DNA from 2 places in the Peribacillus sp. JNUCC41 genome. Region 1 is predicted to be linked to the other one. Evidence: riboswitches for the same ligand, from Rfam matches in the RefSeq annotation. Region 1 holds a riboswitch; the other holds the start of a gene.

Region 1 (8,034 bases):
TGATTATAAATCAATCATGACTGAGTTCGGGACCATGGCTGATTTCGATAGGTTGTTGAAGGCGGTTCATGAACGTGGAATGAAGATCATGATGGACCTGGTGATCAACCATTCTTCTGATGAACATCCGTGGTTCAAGGAATCCCGATCCTCAAAAGATAATCCGAAACGCGATTATTATATTTGGAAACCTGGAAGGAATGGAAAGGAACCAAATAATTGGGAATCCGTTTTTAAAGGTTCAGCATGGGAATATGATGAAGGAACCGATGAATATTATTTACATTTATTCAGCAGGAAACAACCGGATTTAAACTGGGAGAACCCTAAGCTCCGTGAAGAGATCTACAGCATCATGACTTGGTGGCTGGATAAGGGTGTCGATGGCTTTCGGATGGATGTCATCAATTTCCTTTCAAAAGATCAAAGCTATTCAGATGGAGCCGTTCATCATGAGAAACAGTATGGCGATGGAAGCCCCTTTTTCCTGAACGGCCCGCGCATACATGAGTTTTTGCAGGAAATCAATCAACGGGCACTTTCTGGACATGACGTGATCACAGTTGGGGAGATGCCAGGCGTCACACCGGAGGAGGCCCAATTGTTCACAGGTAAAGATCGTGGTGAGCTACATATGGTCTTTCAATTCGAACATATGGATTTGGGGAGTGGACCGGCAGGGAAATGGAGTAATGATAAGTGGAAGCTTACCGATTTAAAGCGAATTCTCTCTAAGTGGCAGACTGGTTTGGAGGGGGATGGATGGAACAGTTTATACTGGAACAACCATGATCAGCCCCGGATTGTCTCAAGGTTTGGTGATGATGGAAAGTATCGTATTGAAAGCGCAAAGATGCTTGCAGCTTGCCTTCATATGCTTCAAGGGACACCCTATATATATCAAGGGGAAGAGCTGGGCATGACCAATGTTGCATTTGAGGGCATCGATGATTACTGTGATATCGAAACATTGAATTCATATGAAGAACTCGTCAATTCGCATGGCTGGTCAAAAGAGCGGATGATGTCAGCCATCCACGCCCGAAGCAGGGATAATGCGAGGACACCGATTCAGTGGAATGACTCCCGGAACGCAGGATTCACGAAAGGGACGCCTTGGATTAAGGTTAATCCCAATTTTCCAGAGATTAATGCAGAAAAAGCCTATAATGATCCGAATTCCATTTTTCATTTTTATAAAAAGCTTATCCAAATACGAAAGAAACATGAAATCGTCGTTTATGGCCGTTTTGAACTGCTATGGCCGGATGATGAACGAATATTTGCCTACACGAGATCGTTTGAAGAAGAAAAGCTGTTGGTGCTATGTAACTTTAAAGAAGAGGATGCCTCCTATACTTTGCCTGAAGAGCTGCATGCATATTCAGCCACAAGGCTGATAGGCAATTATGATCAGGAAGAAGAAGGAATCTCCAGCAAACCTCTGCGTCCATATGAATGCCGTGTTTATCATTTGAAATGAAAAAAGGACCTGTTCTCCTTAGAACAGGTCCTTTACGCATTATTTTGATTTAAGATCACATTCCTCCAGGGGAATGATTTTCGTTTTATGCTTGATTTTATAGCCGAACCATAGGGCGAAAAATAAAATTAAGCCAATGTAGGAAACAAACATTGAATTCCAGTCGATTCCATCGCTGCTGAAAGCTTGATAGCCTTGTCCGATGATAATGATAAGGCAAAGGACAAGTGCGAATATAGGCCCGAATGGGAAGCCTTTTGCTCGGAATGGTAAAGCATTCATATCAAGGCCTTGAGCTGCGTAAGCTTTGCGGAATCGATAATGGGCAACCGCGATCCCGACCCAGGTGACGAATCCCGCCATGCCTGAAGCGTTCAATAACCAGATATAAACCACGCCATCACCGAAAAATGAAGCTAAGAATGCAACGCAGCCTACTAAAGAAGTCACGATAAGTGCATTCACGGGTACTCCTCTTTTATCTAACTTGCCTAGGAATTTCGGTGCTTTCCCATCACGTGCCAAGTCCCATAGCATACGGGTTGAAGCGTACATGCCAGAGTTACCGGCAGAGAGTACGGATGATAGAATGATCGCGTTCATGATGGATGCAGCAAATGCAAGGCCTGCCCGTTCAAATACAAGCGTGAATGGACTTACGGCAACATCTTCACTCAATAAACGTGAATCGGTAAACGGAATGATCATTCCAATTACAAAAATGGCAAGGATATAGAATAAGATGATGCGCCAGAAAACGGATCTGATCGCCTTTGGGATATTTTTTTCTGGATCCTCACTTTCACCAGCAGTCACTCCAAGCAATTCCGTTCCTTGGAATGAAAAGCCGGCAGCCATGAATACGCCCAGGATCGTGAAGAACCCACCGTTAAAGGGACCTTCGCCCATTGTGAAATTTGAAAAACCAATTGGGTCTTTCCCACCCATGATCCCGAGAATGATCAGTACACCCGTGATCAAGAAAATGACGACTGTCACGACTTTGATCATGGCAAACCAGAATTCTGCCTCCCCGAAACCTTTAACTGACATGTAATTGATAAGAAACATAGTGATTAATGCAATGGCACTCCAGATAATTGAAGGACTATCCGGGAACCAGAACTTCATAATTAAGACAACGGCTGCCAATTCAGCGGCAATGGTGATTGCCCAGTTATACCAGTAGTTCCAACCAATCGCAAAACCGAAAGACGGATCGACGAATTTGGATGCATAGACACGGAATGAACCGGCCACTGGCATGAACGCTGCCATTTCTGCAAGACTTGTCATTAAGTAATAAACCATGATGCCGATGACTGCGTATGCCACCAAGGCACCGCCGGGACCGGCTGAATGAATGGCACCGCCACTTGCTAAAAATAAACCTGTTCCAATCGTTCCACCTAATGAAATCATCATTAAATGACGCGCTTTCAGGCTCCTTTTCAGTTCAGTAGGGCTTGATGCTGATTGTGAATTTGACAATTGATGTTACACTCCTTTTTATTGGAAGGGAACGAAAAATAAAAAACAGCAGTCGAAAAAGATCGACGGCTGTTTATAATAAACCCGTTTATCCTTCCGAAGATAGCTCCCCACGCTTTTTTGAAAAAGCGTGACAGTGGTGTTCCTGTTCGGTAACACCGCCAGCAAGAATATACATGGAATATACCCTTACTTCGGCAATTTATCCTTTCAAACGGAGTCTTGAATTTTCCAGAATCTCGTCCGTTTTACTTTTATAAGCTGCAGCCTCTAACTCATCGGTAAATGAGGAAGTATTCAATTTTCTAAAATCGTTGCGCCAGCTTGTAAGTGACGTCAGACGATAGTTCTCATGAAATTCATGCAATCGCTAATAGATTGCTAGTAATTGAGTAAACTTTACTATATCAAAATTATAAAATAATCTCATGAATATCGCAATGATTATTTTATGTGGTTATTTTTTCCTAGTTAATGAATGATGGCGGCAAGGAAGAATTCAAATGGCTATATACCAAAATAAAGCATGGAGATCATTAAACGGTCCTTCTTTTTATAAGGGCGTAGTCCAGTTTTACATGTTTGACCACCTCAGGATTCTCAAATAGGTCCACAGCCATTTTCCCAATCCATTCCAGCGGCAAGGAAATGGTCGTGATGTCGAGCATTTCACCCAGGCTATCATTATTGAAACCGAGAATGGCCACATCCTCCGGGACCCTTATACCCGATTTCTTAGCGGTGAGAATGAAGCCAGCCGCCGTGTCATCATTCGTGATGATGATGGCTTCAGGTTTATCCATCATCGAATTCCATTCCTGAAACAATTGTTCACCGTCTTTGATGTGATAACTGCCTTCAAACAGCCATTCTTTATTGTTTATCAGTTGATGTTTACTCATGATATCGTTAAAGGCCTTTGTACGATGGGAACTATTTCTGCTCTTTTTACGGCCGAGGCTGTATCCGATTTTCTTATATCCTTTAGCAATCACGTACTCAAGGGCACAGGAGAAAGCTGCATAATGATCAATGCTGATGGATGAGAATTCAGCCTGGGCCGTATCTTCACACAAAATGATTGGTCCGTATTTTTGATATTCCAAAAGGATTTTCATTTCCGAAATCCTTGAACAAACGATAATGCCATCGAGCTGCTTCATTTGCAGCATATTAAAAGCCTCGATTTCCTTCTCTCTGTCATAGTTTGTTTGAAAGATGACGATATGACAGCCAATTGCATTTGCCTGTTTAGTGATTCCGTTAACGATTGCCCCGTAATATGGGTGATTGTTGAAGGGGATGATGATGCCGATAAGATTGGTTTTACCTTTTGAAAGATGAATGGCATTTATGTTTCTCGTATAATTCAAACGATCGATGGCCTCCAAGACGCTCTTTCTTTTATCTGGGCTTACATATGGATGATCATTCAATACACGGGACACTGTTGAGACAGATACACCGGCACATTGAGCTATTTCTTTAATATTTGTCATGGTATCACCGTTTTTTCTTTTTTTATATTGTACAGTATGAAACCCATTTCAGGGCAAGAGGACAGTGTGGGGCTGCTGAAGATTTCTTCAAATAAGGTCTTGTTCTGGTATGGGTTTCATCCTTTAAGATTGTTTTAAGTCTTAGAGGAGGAGGAGACCATGATGTTCCAAACTTTAATCACCCTTTTTGTGCTTTGCGGAATCGAATTGGGATTTGCGTACTTGGCAATTTCCTTGAAAAAGTGAGTGGCAATGCACATGGAATGCGTAAAATCAGCGTTTACTCGTGAATTTTGGCACTTTACTCGTAAAATCAGCGCATTTACCCGTGAATTTCACAACGTTCCGAAATAGCCCCCATAGTTTATATTCACCATTAGAACCCCACAATATAAATATAACTTCAGAGTTTGTTTCATGTACGGCATGACCAACTGTCAGGAAGCTCCCCAGTAGAGATTCCTGACAGTTTTTTCATGTGTGAAAGTCATTGTCCTTTTTGAAGTGTTTGAAAAAATAGTTGCACTTTTTTGTATATTTGTGTATAGTATGAAATAAGTTGTATAGAGGAAACTTTTTAGCGTTTACGACAATGTAAAAATTTTTACACTTATTTTTGCACATGGCAAACTATTTTAGAAAGAGGAAAAAGGGAGGGAGTATGGATGGGTTTTCTGAAATCTATTGGGAGCGTGATTGCTGCATTGCTGATTTTAGCGGGGTGTGGCAATGATACGGTTGGAAGTGATAAAGGCAATGGTAAGCTGAATATCATTGCAACAACGGGAATGATTGGAGATTTGGTTGAGAATATCGGCGGTAAACATGTCGAGGTCACCAGTTTAATGGGTCCGGGAGTCGACCCCCATCTATATAAAGCGACACAGGGTGATGTTAAGACACTGGATTCGGCTGATATGATTTTTTATAACGGTGTGCATCTTGAAGGGAAAATGACGGATATATTTGAAATGATGAGCAAGGATAAACCGACGATTGCCGTAACGGAGGGCTTCAAGGGGAACCAACTTCGCAAAGTGAGTGCATCGGAACATGATCCCCACGTATGGTTTGATGTTAAGCTTTGGATCGTTGCGGCGGAGGCAGTGGAGAAAGAATTGATTGCCAATGATCCGGACCATGAAGCAGAGTTTCGCGAAAATTATGAAGAGTACGTTCTGCAATTGGAGGAACTCGATAAATATGTTCAAGACGAAATTAATAAAATACCAAAAAATCAGCGGGTGCTCGTTACAGCACATGATGCTTTTGGGTACTACGGTCAGTCATACGGCCTGGACGTAAGAGGGCTCCAAGGGATCAATACATTATCGGAATATGGATCAAAAGATGTGACGGATATGCGGAATTATCTTGTGAAGAACAAAATTAAAGCGATTTTCATTGAGTCAAGCGTACCAAGGAAGGCCATCGAGGCTGTCATTCAAGGAGCAGATAAGCAGGGTCACAAAGTGAAAATCGGCGGTGAATTGTTCTCGGATGCCATGGGTGAAAAAGGGACGGAAGAAGGAACGTATATCGGAATGGTCCGTCATAATACCGATACAATCGTCCGTGCTTTGAAATAAGGGGGAGAAACTATGAATCTAGCAGCTTTGAAGGTCGAGAATTTAACGATTGCTTATCATAAGAAGCCTGTTATCGAAGATGTCTCATTTGAGGTGCCGGAAGGGAATTTAATCGGGATCATTGGCCCCAATGGAGCAGGGAAGTCCACATTGATAAAGGGGATACTCGAATTGATCCCCAAAATATCAGGGCAAATCACAATAAGGGGTTCTACTTATAAATCGATGAGGAAGAGTATCGGCTATGTACCACAACGGGAGTCAGTGGATTGGGATTTTCCGACCAACGCACTCGATGTCGTGATGATGGGCAGATATGGTCATCTCGGCTGGTTGAAGCGACCAGGTAAGTCCGAAAGGCAGAAGGGGATGGAGTGCCTGGAAAAGGTAGGGATGTCTGAATATGCTAACCGCCAGATCAGCCAGCTATCAGGTGGACAGCAGCAACGGATATTCCTGGCCCGTGCATTGGCACAGGAAGCGGATATTTATTTTATGGATGAACCGTTCGTAGGGGTGGATGCCGCAACAGAGAAAGCAATCATACAATTGCTGATGGAATTGAAGGAAAAAGGCAAAACCGTTCTAGTTGTGCACCATGATCTATCGACCGTGAAGGAATATTTCGACTGGACGATGTTATTGAATAAAAAGGTGATGAAAATAGGTCCGACGGAGGAAGTATTCATTCCAGAACACTTACAGGCAACATATGGAGGCCGCTTAGCGATACTATCAGACACGAAATCCGGCCTTTTATTAAAATGAGGTGTACATGATGAACATACTGGCTATTATTACTGATCCAAATACAAGGTGGATATTGCTTGGCACGATGTTCCTCGGATTAAGCAGCGGGGTCATCGGCAGCTTTGCCTACCTCAGAAAACAATCTTTGCTTGGCGATACGCTCGCACATGCAGCGTTACCCGGTATCTGTGTCGCCTTCATTTTAACTGGAGTGAAATCCACTTCTTATTTTCTAATAGGTGCGGCCCTGGCTGGCTTAGTGGCTGTCTTCTTGATCAGTGTGCTTACGAGATACAGTAAGATCAAGCAGGATGCGGCCTTGGGAATCGTCTTATCTTCCTTCTTTGGCTTCGGAATTGTCATGCTTACACAGATTCAGCAGAGTGAGTATGGAAACCAGAGTGGATTGGATACCTTTTTATTCGGGCAGACGGCGTCAATGGTCATGTCCGATGTATATATGATGATGACGGTTTCCTTTTTTCTCATTTTCACTTGTACCGTATTTTTTAAAGAATTCAAATTACTGTCCTTCGACCCTGGGTTTGCTAAGGGGATGGGATTGCCGGTTGTTTTTCTGGATTATTTCATCATGATGCTGATCGTGGCAGCTGTGGTGATCGGTATCCAGGCTGTAGGTGTCGTATTGATGGCTTCTTTACTGATTACGCCTGCGGTTTCTGCGAGGTATTGGACTGAGCGGCTTCATATCATGGTCATCCTGTCTGGCATATTCGGAATGTTGAGCGGTGTGTCTGGAACGTTGATCAGTACTTCGGTCAATGATTTGCCAACAGGACCGTTAATTGTCTTATCCGCGACGGTATGGTTTTTCTTTTCCATGCTATTTGCACCTAAACGCGGAGTGCTTTCATCTATATGGAGAAGGGGATCGACGAAAAAGAAATATTCTCTCGAACAGAATAGAAGGAAAGGGAGCCACTCATCATGAATGATTTTTGGATTATTTTAGTCGGAGCATTGGTGGCGAGTGCTTGCAGTGTATTGGGATGTTTTTTGATAGTCAGGAAATTGACGTTGATTGGGGATGCCATCAGTCATTCCGTTTTGCCCGGAATCGTATTGGCATTTTTAATAACCGGGACTCGTGACTCTGTTCCGATGCTGATAGGGGCAGCTGCGCTCGGCTTGCTCACCGTATTCTTGATCCAGCTTTTCCAATCGTCGGGCGTTCAATCTGACGCAGCGATCGGGATTGTAT
Region 2 (8,034 bases), 1.2 Mb from region 1:
TGAAGGGATTCAACCGCCTTCACCATTTCCTTTTCATTGACGACAGTCGAAACTTTAATTTCCGATGTGCTGACCATTTTCACCTGGATGCCTGTATTGGCCATCACTTCAAACATCTCGGCAGCCACTCCGGGATTGGATACCATACCAGATCCGACGATGGACACTTTGGCCAACCCGCTCTCCGTTTCGACCCGGTCGAATCCCAATTGTTCTTTATTATTTTCCAGCACGATCAAGGCCGCTTCCGTATCTTCACTTTTTGTGGAAAAAGATAGATTGGTCGTATCCTCGGCTGTCATGCTTTGTATGATGATGTCCACATTAATTTGGTTTTTCGCAAGTGTCGTAAAGATTGTGGATAATGCACCAAGTGATTGGGGCAAACCATAAATTGTGACCCTCGTAATACTGTCTTCAAAAGCAATGCCGCGTACAATTAAATTTTCTTCCATAGTTGCTTCCTCCTCAATGATCGTTCCTGACTCTCTCACCATGCTTGAACGGACTTCAAGCGGAATTTGATAATTTTTTGCATATTCGACTGCCCTTGGATGAAGGACGCCCGCCCCCAGGTTGGCAAGTTCCAGCATTTCATCGTAAGAAATGGATTGGAGTTTTCGCGCGCCTTTTATGTAGCGTGGATCCGTTGTGAAAACACCCGTTACATCCGTATAAATATCGCATCTATCCGCATTTAGCGCGGCGGCGATGGCAACCGCCGTCGTATCGGAACCGCCTCGCCCCAAGGTAGTGATTTCCCCATTTACGTCGTTACCTTGGAAACCGGCCACAACCACTATTTTCTTCCGTTGAAGCTGAGCTTGGATCCTTGAAGCATCGATGTTTAAAATTCGGGCATTCCCATGAACGGATTCCGTTTGCATGCCAGCCTGCCAGCCAGTATACGAAATGGCTTCATGCCCTTCTTCAATCAATGCCATCGTTAACAGGGAAATCGTTACCTGTTCCCCAGTAGTCAATAGCATATCCATTTCCCTTTTGCTCGGGTTTCCGGAAATATCACGGGCCATGGCAACCAATTGGTCCGTTGTTTTCCCCATGGCTGAAACAACGACGACTACCTCATTTCCATTCTCCGCTTCCTCGATTACCCGATTGGCAACATTTTTGATTTTTTCTACGCTACCGACGGATGTTCCGCCGAATTTTTGAACGATTAATGCCATCCTCATGCACCCTCTCTACTTTTTAGGCAATAAAAAAAGCAATGAGAAATATCTCATTGCTGTGATCACATATCCAATACTGTAAACACAGTGAGATAGCTCTCCAGGGTATAAACCCTGACAATCCGCCATTTATTAAATGTCGGACCAGGAAAACAAGGTATGAGTCTTGTCTTCCTTCGGCGTCATCCCCTTTCAAAACCTTTCATGGAAGCTCATACTTCTCCAGGTCTTTACTCTTGAATTCCGCACCTCTATCAGCACTTTTAAGTTGTCTAGTTAAAAATTCCTTTTAATCATAGCATAGTGATTTATCGGTAGCAAGATTATTCTTGTAATTTTCTAACGATTCCCTCGGCTACCCCTTTTGGCATACCAGCTTCCATGATTTCCTCGACTGTTGCCTCTTTGATTTTCTTCAATGATCCAAAATGCCTTAATAATTGCTTCCTTCTTTTTTCCCCGACTCCTGGAATATCATCAAGCTGGGAGTGAACCGCATTTTTCCCACGCAGCTGGCGATGAAAAGTAATAGCGAACCGATGCACTTCATCCTGAATTCTTTGCAATAGGTAAAATTCCTGGCTCCGAGAATCAAGAGGTACGATTTCAAGAGGATTTCCGATCATCAATTGCGATGTCCTATGCTTTTCATCCTTAATGAGGCCTGAAAGCGGAATCTCAAGGCCCAATTCATTCTCCAAAATATCCCGAACGGCTTCGACATGTCCCTTTCCGCCATCAATGATGATCAAGTCCGGAAGCGGCAGCCCTTCTTTCAATACTCGTGAATACCTTCTTCTGACCACTTCACGCATCGATTCATAATCATCAGGTCCTTGGACCGTCTTGATCTTATATTTTCGGTACTCTCTTTTTTCCGGCTTCCCATCAATGAACACGACTAAAGCGGAAACAGGGTCACTTCCCTGGATATTGGAGTTATCGAAAGCTTCAATTCGATGCGGGGTGTAGATACCCAGTTGGTTCCCGAGGTTTTCCACCGCATTGATCGTTCTTTCTTCATCCCTTTCAATCAAAGAGAATTTTTCCTGAAGGGCGATGGAGGCATTTTTATTCGCCAATTTAAGCATGTCTTTTTTCGCCCCCCTTTTGGGGTGAATCGTTTTGACCCCAAGCAGTCCTTCGGCCATTTCGGCATCCACTGATTCAGGCAGCAAGATTTCCTTTGGTTTAAAATGGTTCGTAATCTCGTAAAATTGACCGAGGAATGTAAGAAGTTCCTGTTCGGGTTCATCATAGACCGGAAAAAGTGAAACATCCCTTTCTATTAATTTACCCTGCCGAACAAAAAATACCTGTACGCACATCCAGCCTTTATCATAGGCAAACCCAAATACATCCCTGTCGATGAAATCGGTCGTCATCATTTTTTGCTTCTCCATCGTAATATCAATGTGGGCAATCTTGTCACGGAACTCCTTGGCCCTCTCGAAATCGAGCTCTTCTGATGCCACTAGCATTTTTTCAGTCAGTTCTTTTTTTATTTCAGTATGCCCGCCGTTCAAGAACCGGTTGATATCATCCACCATTTTTTTATATTCCTGTTCCTCTACTTCATATACACATGGGGCCAGGCACTGTCCAAGATGATAGTAGAGACAAACGCGATCTGGTAATGTATTGCATTTTCTTAGGGGATAGATGCGGTCGAGCAATTTTTTCGTTTCGTTAGCTGCAAATGCATTCGGATAAGGACCGAAATATTTCCCTTTGTCTTTTTTTACTTTTCGCGTAATGATTAGACGTGGGTGGCGTTCCGCAGTCAGCTTGATGAAAGGATACGTCTTATCATCCTTTAGCATGACATTATATTTTGGGTCATGTTTTTTGATTAAGTTCAACTCTAAAATAAGAGCCTCGATATTGGAAGAGGTGACGATGTATTCGAAATCCTCAATCTCATTCACGAGCCGAAATGTTTTTCCATCATGAGATCCCGTAAAATAAGACCGGACACGATTTTTCAACACCTTCGCTTTGCCTACATATATGATCGTTCCCTGACGATCCTTCATTAAATAACAACCAGGTTGATCGGGAAGAAGGGCAAGTTTATTCTTTATTTGTTGATTCATGCATTCAGCCTCCTGTTCTCCCATTTTTACAATCATTATATATCAAGATAGCGAAAAAAGCTTCAAGTCCGCAGACTTGAAGCTTTTTTTAGCTATCTTACTATTACGCGTGTTTTGCAATAAGTTCAGCAAGTGCTTCTTTAGGTTGGAAACCAACAACCTTATCAACCACTTCACCGTCTTTAAGGACGATTAATGTCGGGATGCTCATTACACCGAATTTTCCTGCTGTTTCTTGGTTTTCATCTACATCCACTTTTACGATTTTTGCTTTATCGCCAATTTCAGTATCAAGCTCTTGAAGAACTGGAGCGATCATTTTACAAGGTCCGCACCATGGAGCCCAAAAATCTACAAGAACAACACCTTCGCTAGTATCTGTTGTGAAAGTTTGGTCAGTTGCATTTACAATAGCCATATATATTTCCTCCTCAAATTTACTCAAATAACTAAAGACAGTATACCATTGTTGCTCGAATCGATGCTAATATTTTGCTTCAGTGGTAGGATGTCCAAAAAAAGAATAAATATGCAGGCCGAAGTCCTTTCCTCTTAGCCCAAAGAAAGGGGCAAGACATGTATCGGCTTATGCCAAATGCCTTGCCCCCTAATTTGTATTATTTTAAGCGTTAACTTTTAGTTTTTTGAATTCTTCCGTAAGTAATGGAACGACTTCGAAAAGGTCTCCGACAATTCCGTAATCAGCTACATTGAATATGTTAGCTTCCGGATCTTTATTGATGGCAACGATAACCTTGGAGTTGGACATACCCGCTAAATGCTGGATCGCACCGGAAATTCCGCAGGCGATATAAAGGTCAGGTGTTACGACTTTACCCGTTTGCCCGATTTGCAAAGAGTAATCGCAATAGTCCGCATCACATGCTCCGCGGGAAGCTCCTACCGCTCCGCCAAGAACTTGTGCAAGTTCCTTTAATGGTTCAAAACCATCTTCACTTTTCACGCCCCGTCCACCTGCGATGATTACTTTCGCTTCTGAAAGGTCGACCCCTTCACTAGCTTTTCTGACAACATCTTTAATGATTGTGCGTAAATCCTTAATGTCCACACTTAATGTAGAAACATCACCAGAGCGGGACTCATCTTTAGCTAATGGTTCGATATTGTTCGGACGGATTGTCGCGAAAATCACGCCATCCGTAACAATTTTCTTTTCAAATGCTTTACCAGAATATATCGGGCGGGTGAAAACGATATTTCCGCCTTCTTCTTCAATAAATGTAACGTCCGAGATCAAACCTGATTCAAGCTTTCCAGCCAATTTAGGTGCAAGGTCTTTTCCTAGGGCCGTATGTCCAAAGAAAATGCCTTCTGGCTTTTCCTGCTCGATGACGGCAAGCAAGCTTTGCGCATATCCATCTGAAGTATATTGTTTCAATTGGTCATTTTCCACTGCGACAACCCGGTCCGCGCCATACTGGATCAATTCATTCCCGAAATTTTGAACACTGTCACCAACTAAAACACCTACGATTTCCCCGCCATCTGCAGCAAGTTTAGCCGCACCGATAGCTTCAAATGATACATTTCTTAGTGAACCGTCACGAACTTCGCCCAATACAAGAAACTTTCTAGCCATTTATAAAAACCTCCTGTGCTCTATTTTTCATTTTTGTCGTGTGTATTGTTTTGAAAAGTACCGTTTAAGATTAAATCACTTTTGCTTCACTGCGTAATAATTGAACAAGTTCGCTAACTTGATCACTGATTTCTCCGTCCAATACTTTTCCAGCTTCTTTTTTAGCAGGAAGGTAAATTTCAATCGTTTTTGTTTTTGCCTCAACATCTTCTTCTTCCAGATCCAGGTCATCCAATTCCAATTCTTCAAGCGGTTTTTTCTTTGCTTTCATGATTCCTGGCAATGAAGGGTAACGCGGCTCATTAAGCCCTTGTTGAGCTGTCACCAACAATGGAAGGGATGCTTCGATCGTTTCGGAGTCCCCTTCGACATCACGGATAACGCTTACATTTCCATTTGCTATGTCCAGTTTAGTAATGGTTGTAATATAAGGAATTTCTAAAATTTCGGCAACGCGTGGCCCCACTTGACCAGAACCGCCATCGATTGCTACGTTTCCTGCAATGATTAAATCGGCATTTTTACCTTTTAAGTATTCACCTATAATTTTGGCAGTCGTGAATTGGTCGCCATTTTCTATGTCGTCTTCTATATTTATCAATACGGCTTTGTCAGCACCCATTGCCAGCGCTGTACGTAATTGCTTTTCGGCCTCTTCGGTTCCGACAGAAATAACCGTCACTTCGCCGCCTTGTGCATCACGTACCTGGATTGCTTCTTCAACCGCATACTCATCGTATGGATTAATGATGAATTCTGCTCCATCCTCATTAATTTTCCCATTGGATAGTGTAATTTTTTCTTCTGTATCAAATGTTCTTTTCAGCAGTACATAAATGTTCACGATAATACCTCCCGAATGATTTGAGTTTTGAAGATTATGAATTTTATTGATATATAGTATTGTTCTACAGATTTCATCAAAATCCTGCATAATATATAAAAATAGTTATTTATACGAAAATCATCATTTACCTTTGAATACAGCTTCCCTTTTTTCAATGAAAGCGCTGATTCCTTCTTGTGCATCAGCGGTATCGAAAGCCTGGCCAAAGAGGGCGGCTTCCCTTTCCACACCTTTATGATAGGAATCATGCTTAGAATAATTTAATAACTCAATGGCCGACTTTAAAGCCAGCGGGCTTTTCTTGGCAATTTTATTGGCTAGTTCCTTTGCTTTTGGAATCAGTTCTTCATCCATGAAGGCATGATTCGCCAATCCGCATTGCACAGCTTGCGTACCCGATATCGGTTCACTTGTAAACAGCATTTCAGCAGCCTTTGCCATGCCTACATAACGAGGAAGACGTTGGGTCCCGGCAAATCCAGGGATTAAGCCCAACTGCAGCTCAGGCAAACCAAGTTTAGCCCTTTCGGTGACCAATCGGATGTGACAGGCCATGGCCAGCTCCAACCCTCCGCCAAGCGCTGCTCCATGGATGGCTGCAATGACCGGTTTTGGAAAAGATTCGATTTTCTCAAATACAGATTGACCATTCTTGGTCAGTTTCTCGAAAGCTTTCCCGTTCTCCACTTCCGTAAACTCTTTAATGTCTGCTCCTGCAGAAAAGAATCTTCCTTCACCATGAAGAAGGACAACCCGTACGGCCTCGTCTTTCTCAATTTGATCGAAGGCCTGTGAAAGCTCTCCGATGATAGCAGAAGAAAGCGCATTTGCAGGTGCATGATCAATCGTTATAAAAGCCACATGATCTTCGACAGAAAGCTTAAGATATTCCATATCAATCCCTCCAGGCATGCTAGTCGAACTTTTTTGAAAATTCAATATGTATTACTTCCCGATAAAGGGGAAGCAGAATTAATCGATTCTTTGGAGGATGGCTGGCCATCCTCTATTTAAATATTTAACTTTTCAAGCCACAGCCGCCAATTAGCAGGCGGTGAACGTCTGGTGCAAGGTCAGGAAGAGAGTACTTTTGCTCATTCATGACCCAAGTCGTCACTGTTTCGTCAATCGTTCCAAAAATCATCTGCCTGGCAAGTAAATTATTTAAATCAGGCAGGAATTCGCCGTTCTCTTTTCCTTCAATAATGATCTGATCGATTAAGTTTAAATATCCTCTTAACACATCATTAATTCTAAGGCGCAATTCTTTATTCGACTGTCTCAATTCCAATTGAGTGACAATTGCTAAATTCACGTCTTCTGAAAGGTTTTTAAAATGTTTTTGGATGAGCACACTCAGTTTATCCGAAGCAGTGGTCTTTCCTTTTATTTCTTCTTCGATCTGTTCCACGAATGAGCCCATCTTTTCATGGAATAATGATATTAGAATATCTTCTTTATTTTTAAAATATAGATATATGGTGCCATCCGCTACGCCTGCCTGCTTGGCGATTTTGGATACTTGGGCTTGATAGTAACCGTTTTGGGCAATTACGATAACGGCCGCTTCAATAATTTGATTATACTTTGGTCTGTTGCTTTTCACTGGATGTCCCCTTTCAGAAAATGAATGAATCATCATTCATATTTCTATCATAAAATGACGTCCCTTTACTGTCAAGCAAAAACTTCTAGGGGTCCTGACATTCACTTCAGTTCATTGTACAGCCCCCATCCATAGGTTGTCCAGCCGTTCTGCAAAACACGGAGCTTTCTTCTGCTGCTCCGTTAAAAGGGGGTGCTAGTTTAAGCTTCTTTTCTTTCCTCGGATATTTTTTTCTTTTCTTCCTCGATAAGGACTCTTCTCAGGATCTTTCCTATCGTCGTTTTAGGAAGTTCATCCCTGAATTCATAGCTGCGCGGCACCTTATAGGAAGCCAGGTTCTTTCTGGCAAATTCATTCAATTCCTCTTCAGTGGCATTGGCATTTTTTTTCAGTACGACATAGGCCTTAACGGTCTCACCGCGATAGGGGTCAGGGATACCTGCCACAACCACTTCCTGTATGGCCTCATGCTCGTATAGCACCTCCTCCACCTCTCGTGGATATATATTGAATCCGCCTGCAATGATTGTATCCTTTTTCCTCTCGACCACATAAAAGAACCCCTGCTCATCCATGTAGCCCAGATCTCCTGTAAGCAGCCAGCCATTTCTAAAGGTGTTTTCCGTTTCCTCCGGACGGTTCCAATATCCTTTCATTACCTGTGGTCCTTTTATGGCAATTTCGCCTATTTC

The links. A riboswitch is a leader RNA that binds a small molecule or an ion and turns the genes downstream of it on or off. The one in region 1 is predicted to bind lysine.
Region 2: another riboswitch for lysine. It lies ahead of JNUCC41_RS01080 (aspartate kinase); the one in region 1 lies ahead of JNUCC41_RS07100 (amino acid permease).

Annotation. Positions count from the first base shown of each region.
Region 1 covers NZ_CP062163.1:1,407,116-1,415,149, reverse strand. Annotated here, with positions in the region: gene JNUCC41_RS07105 (glycoside hydrolase family 13 protein) at 1-1,483, shown strand, start outside; gene JNUCC41_RS07100 (amino acid permease) at 1,523-2,974, opposite strand; lysine riboswitch at 3,070-3,255, opposite strand; gene JNUCC41_RS07095 (LacI family DNA-binding transcriptional regulator) at 3,511-4,473, opposite strand; gene JNUCC41_RS07090 (metal ABC transporter solute-binding protein, Zn/Mn family) at 5,139-6,062, shown strand; gene JNUCC41_RS07085 (metal ABC transporter ATP-binding protein) at 6,075-6,830, shown strand; gene JNUCC41_RS07080 (metal ABC transporter permease) at 6,838-7,764, shown strand; gene JNUCC41_RS07075 (metal ABC transporter permease) at 7,761-8,034, shown strand, end outside.
Region 2 covers NZ_CP062163.1:218,878-226,911, forward strand. Annotated here, with positions in the region: gene JNUCC41_RS01080 (aspartate kinase) at 1-1,190, opposite strand, end outside; lysine riboswitch at 1,279-1,455, opposite strand; gene uvrC (excinuclease ABC subunit UvrC) at 1,517-3,289, opposite strand; gene trxA (thioredoxin) at 3,393-3,707, opposite strand; gene JNUCC41_RS01095 (electron transfer flavoprotein subunit alpha/FixB family protein) at 3,912-4,889, opposite strand; gene JNUCC41_RS01100 (electron transfer flavoprotein subunit beta/FixA family protein) at 4,960-5,733, opposite strand; gene JNUCC41_RS01105 (enoyl-CoA hydratase) at 5,857-6,630, opposite strand; gene JNUCC41_RS01110 (fatty acid metabolism transcriptional regulator FadR) at 6,755-7,342, opposite strand; gene JNUCC41_RS01115 (AMP-binding protein) at 7,543-8,034, opposite strand, start outside.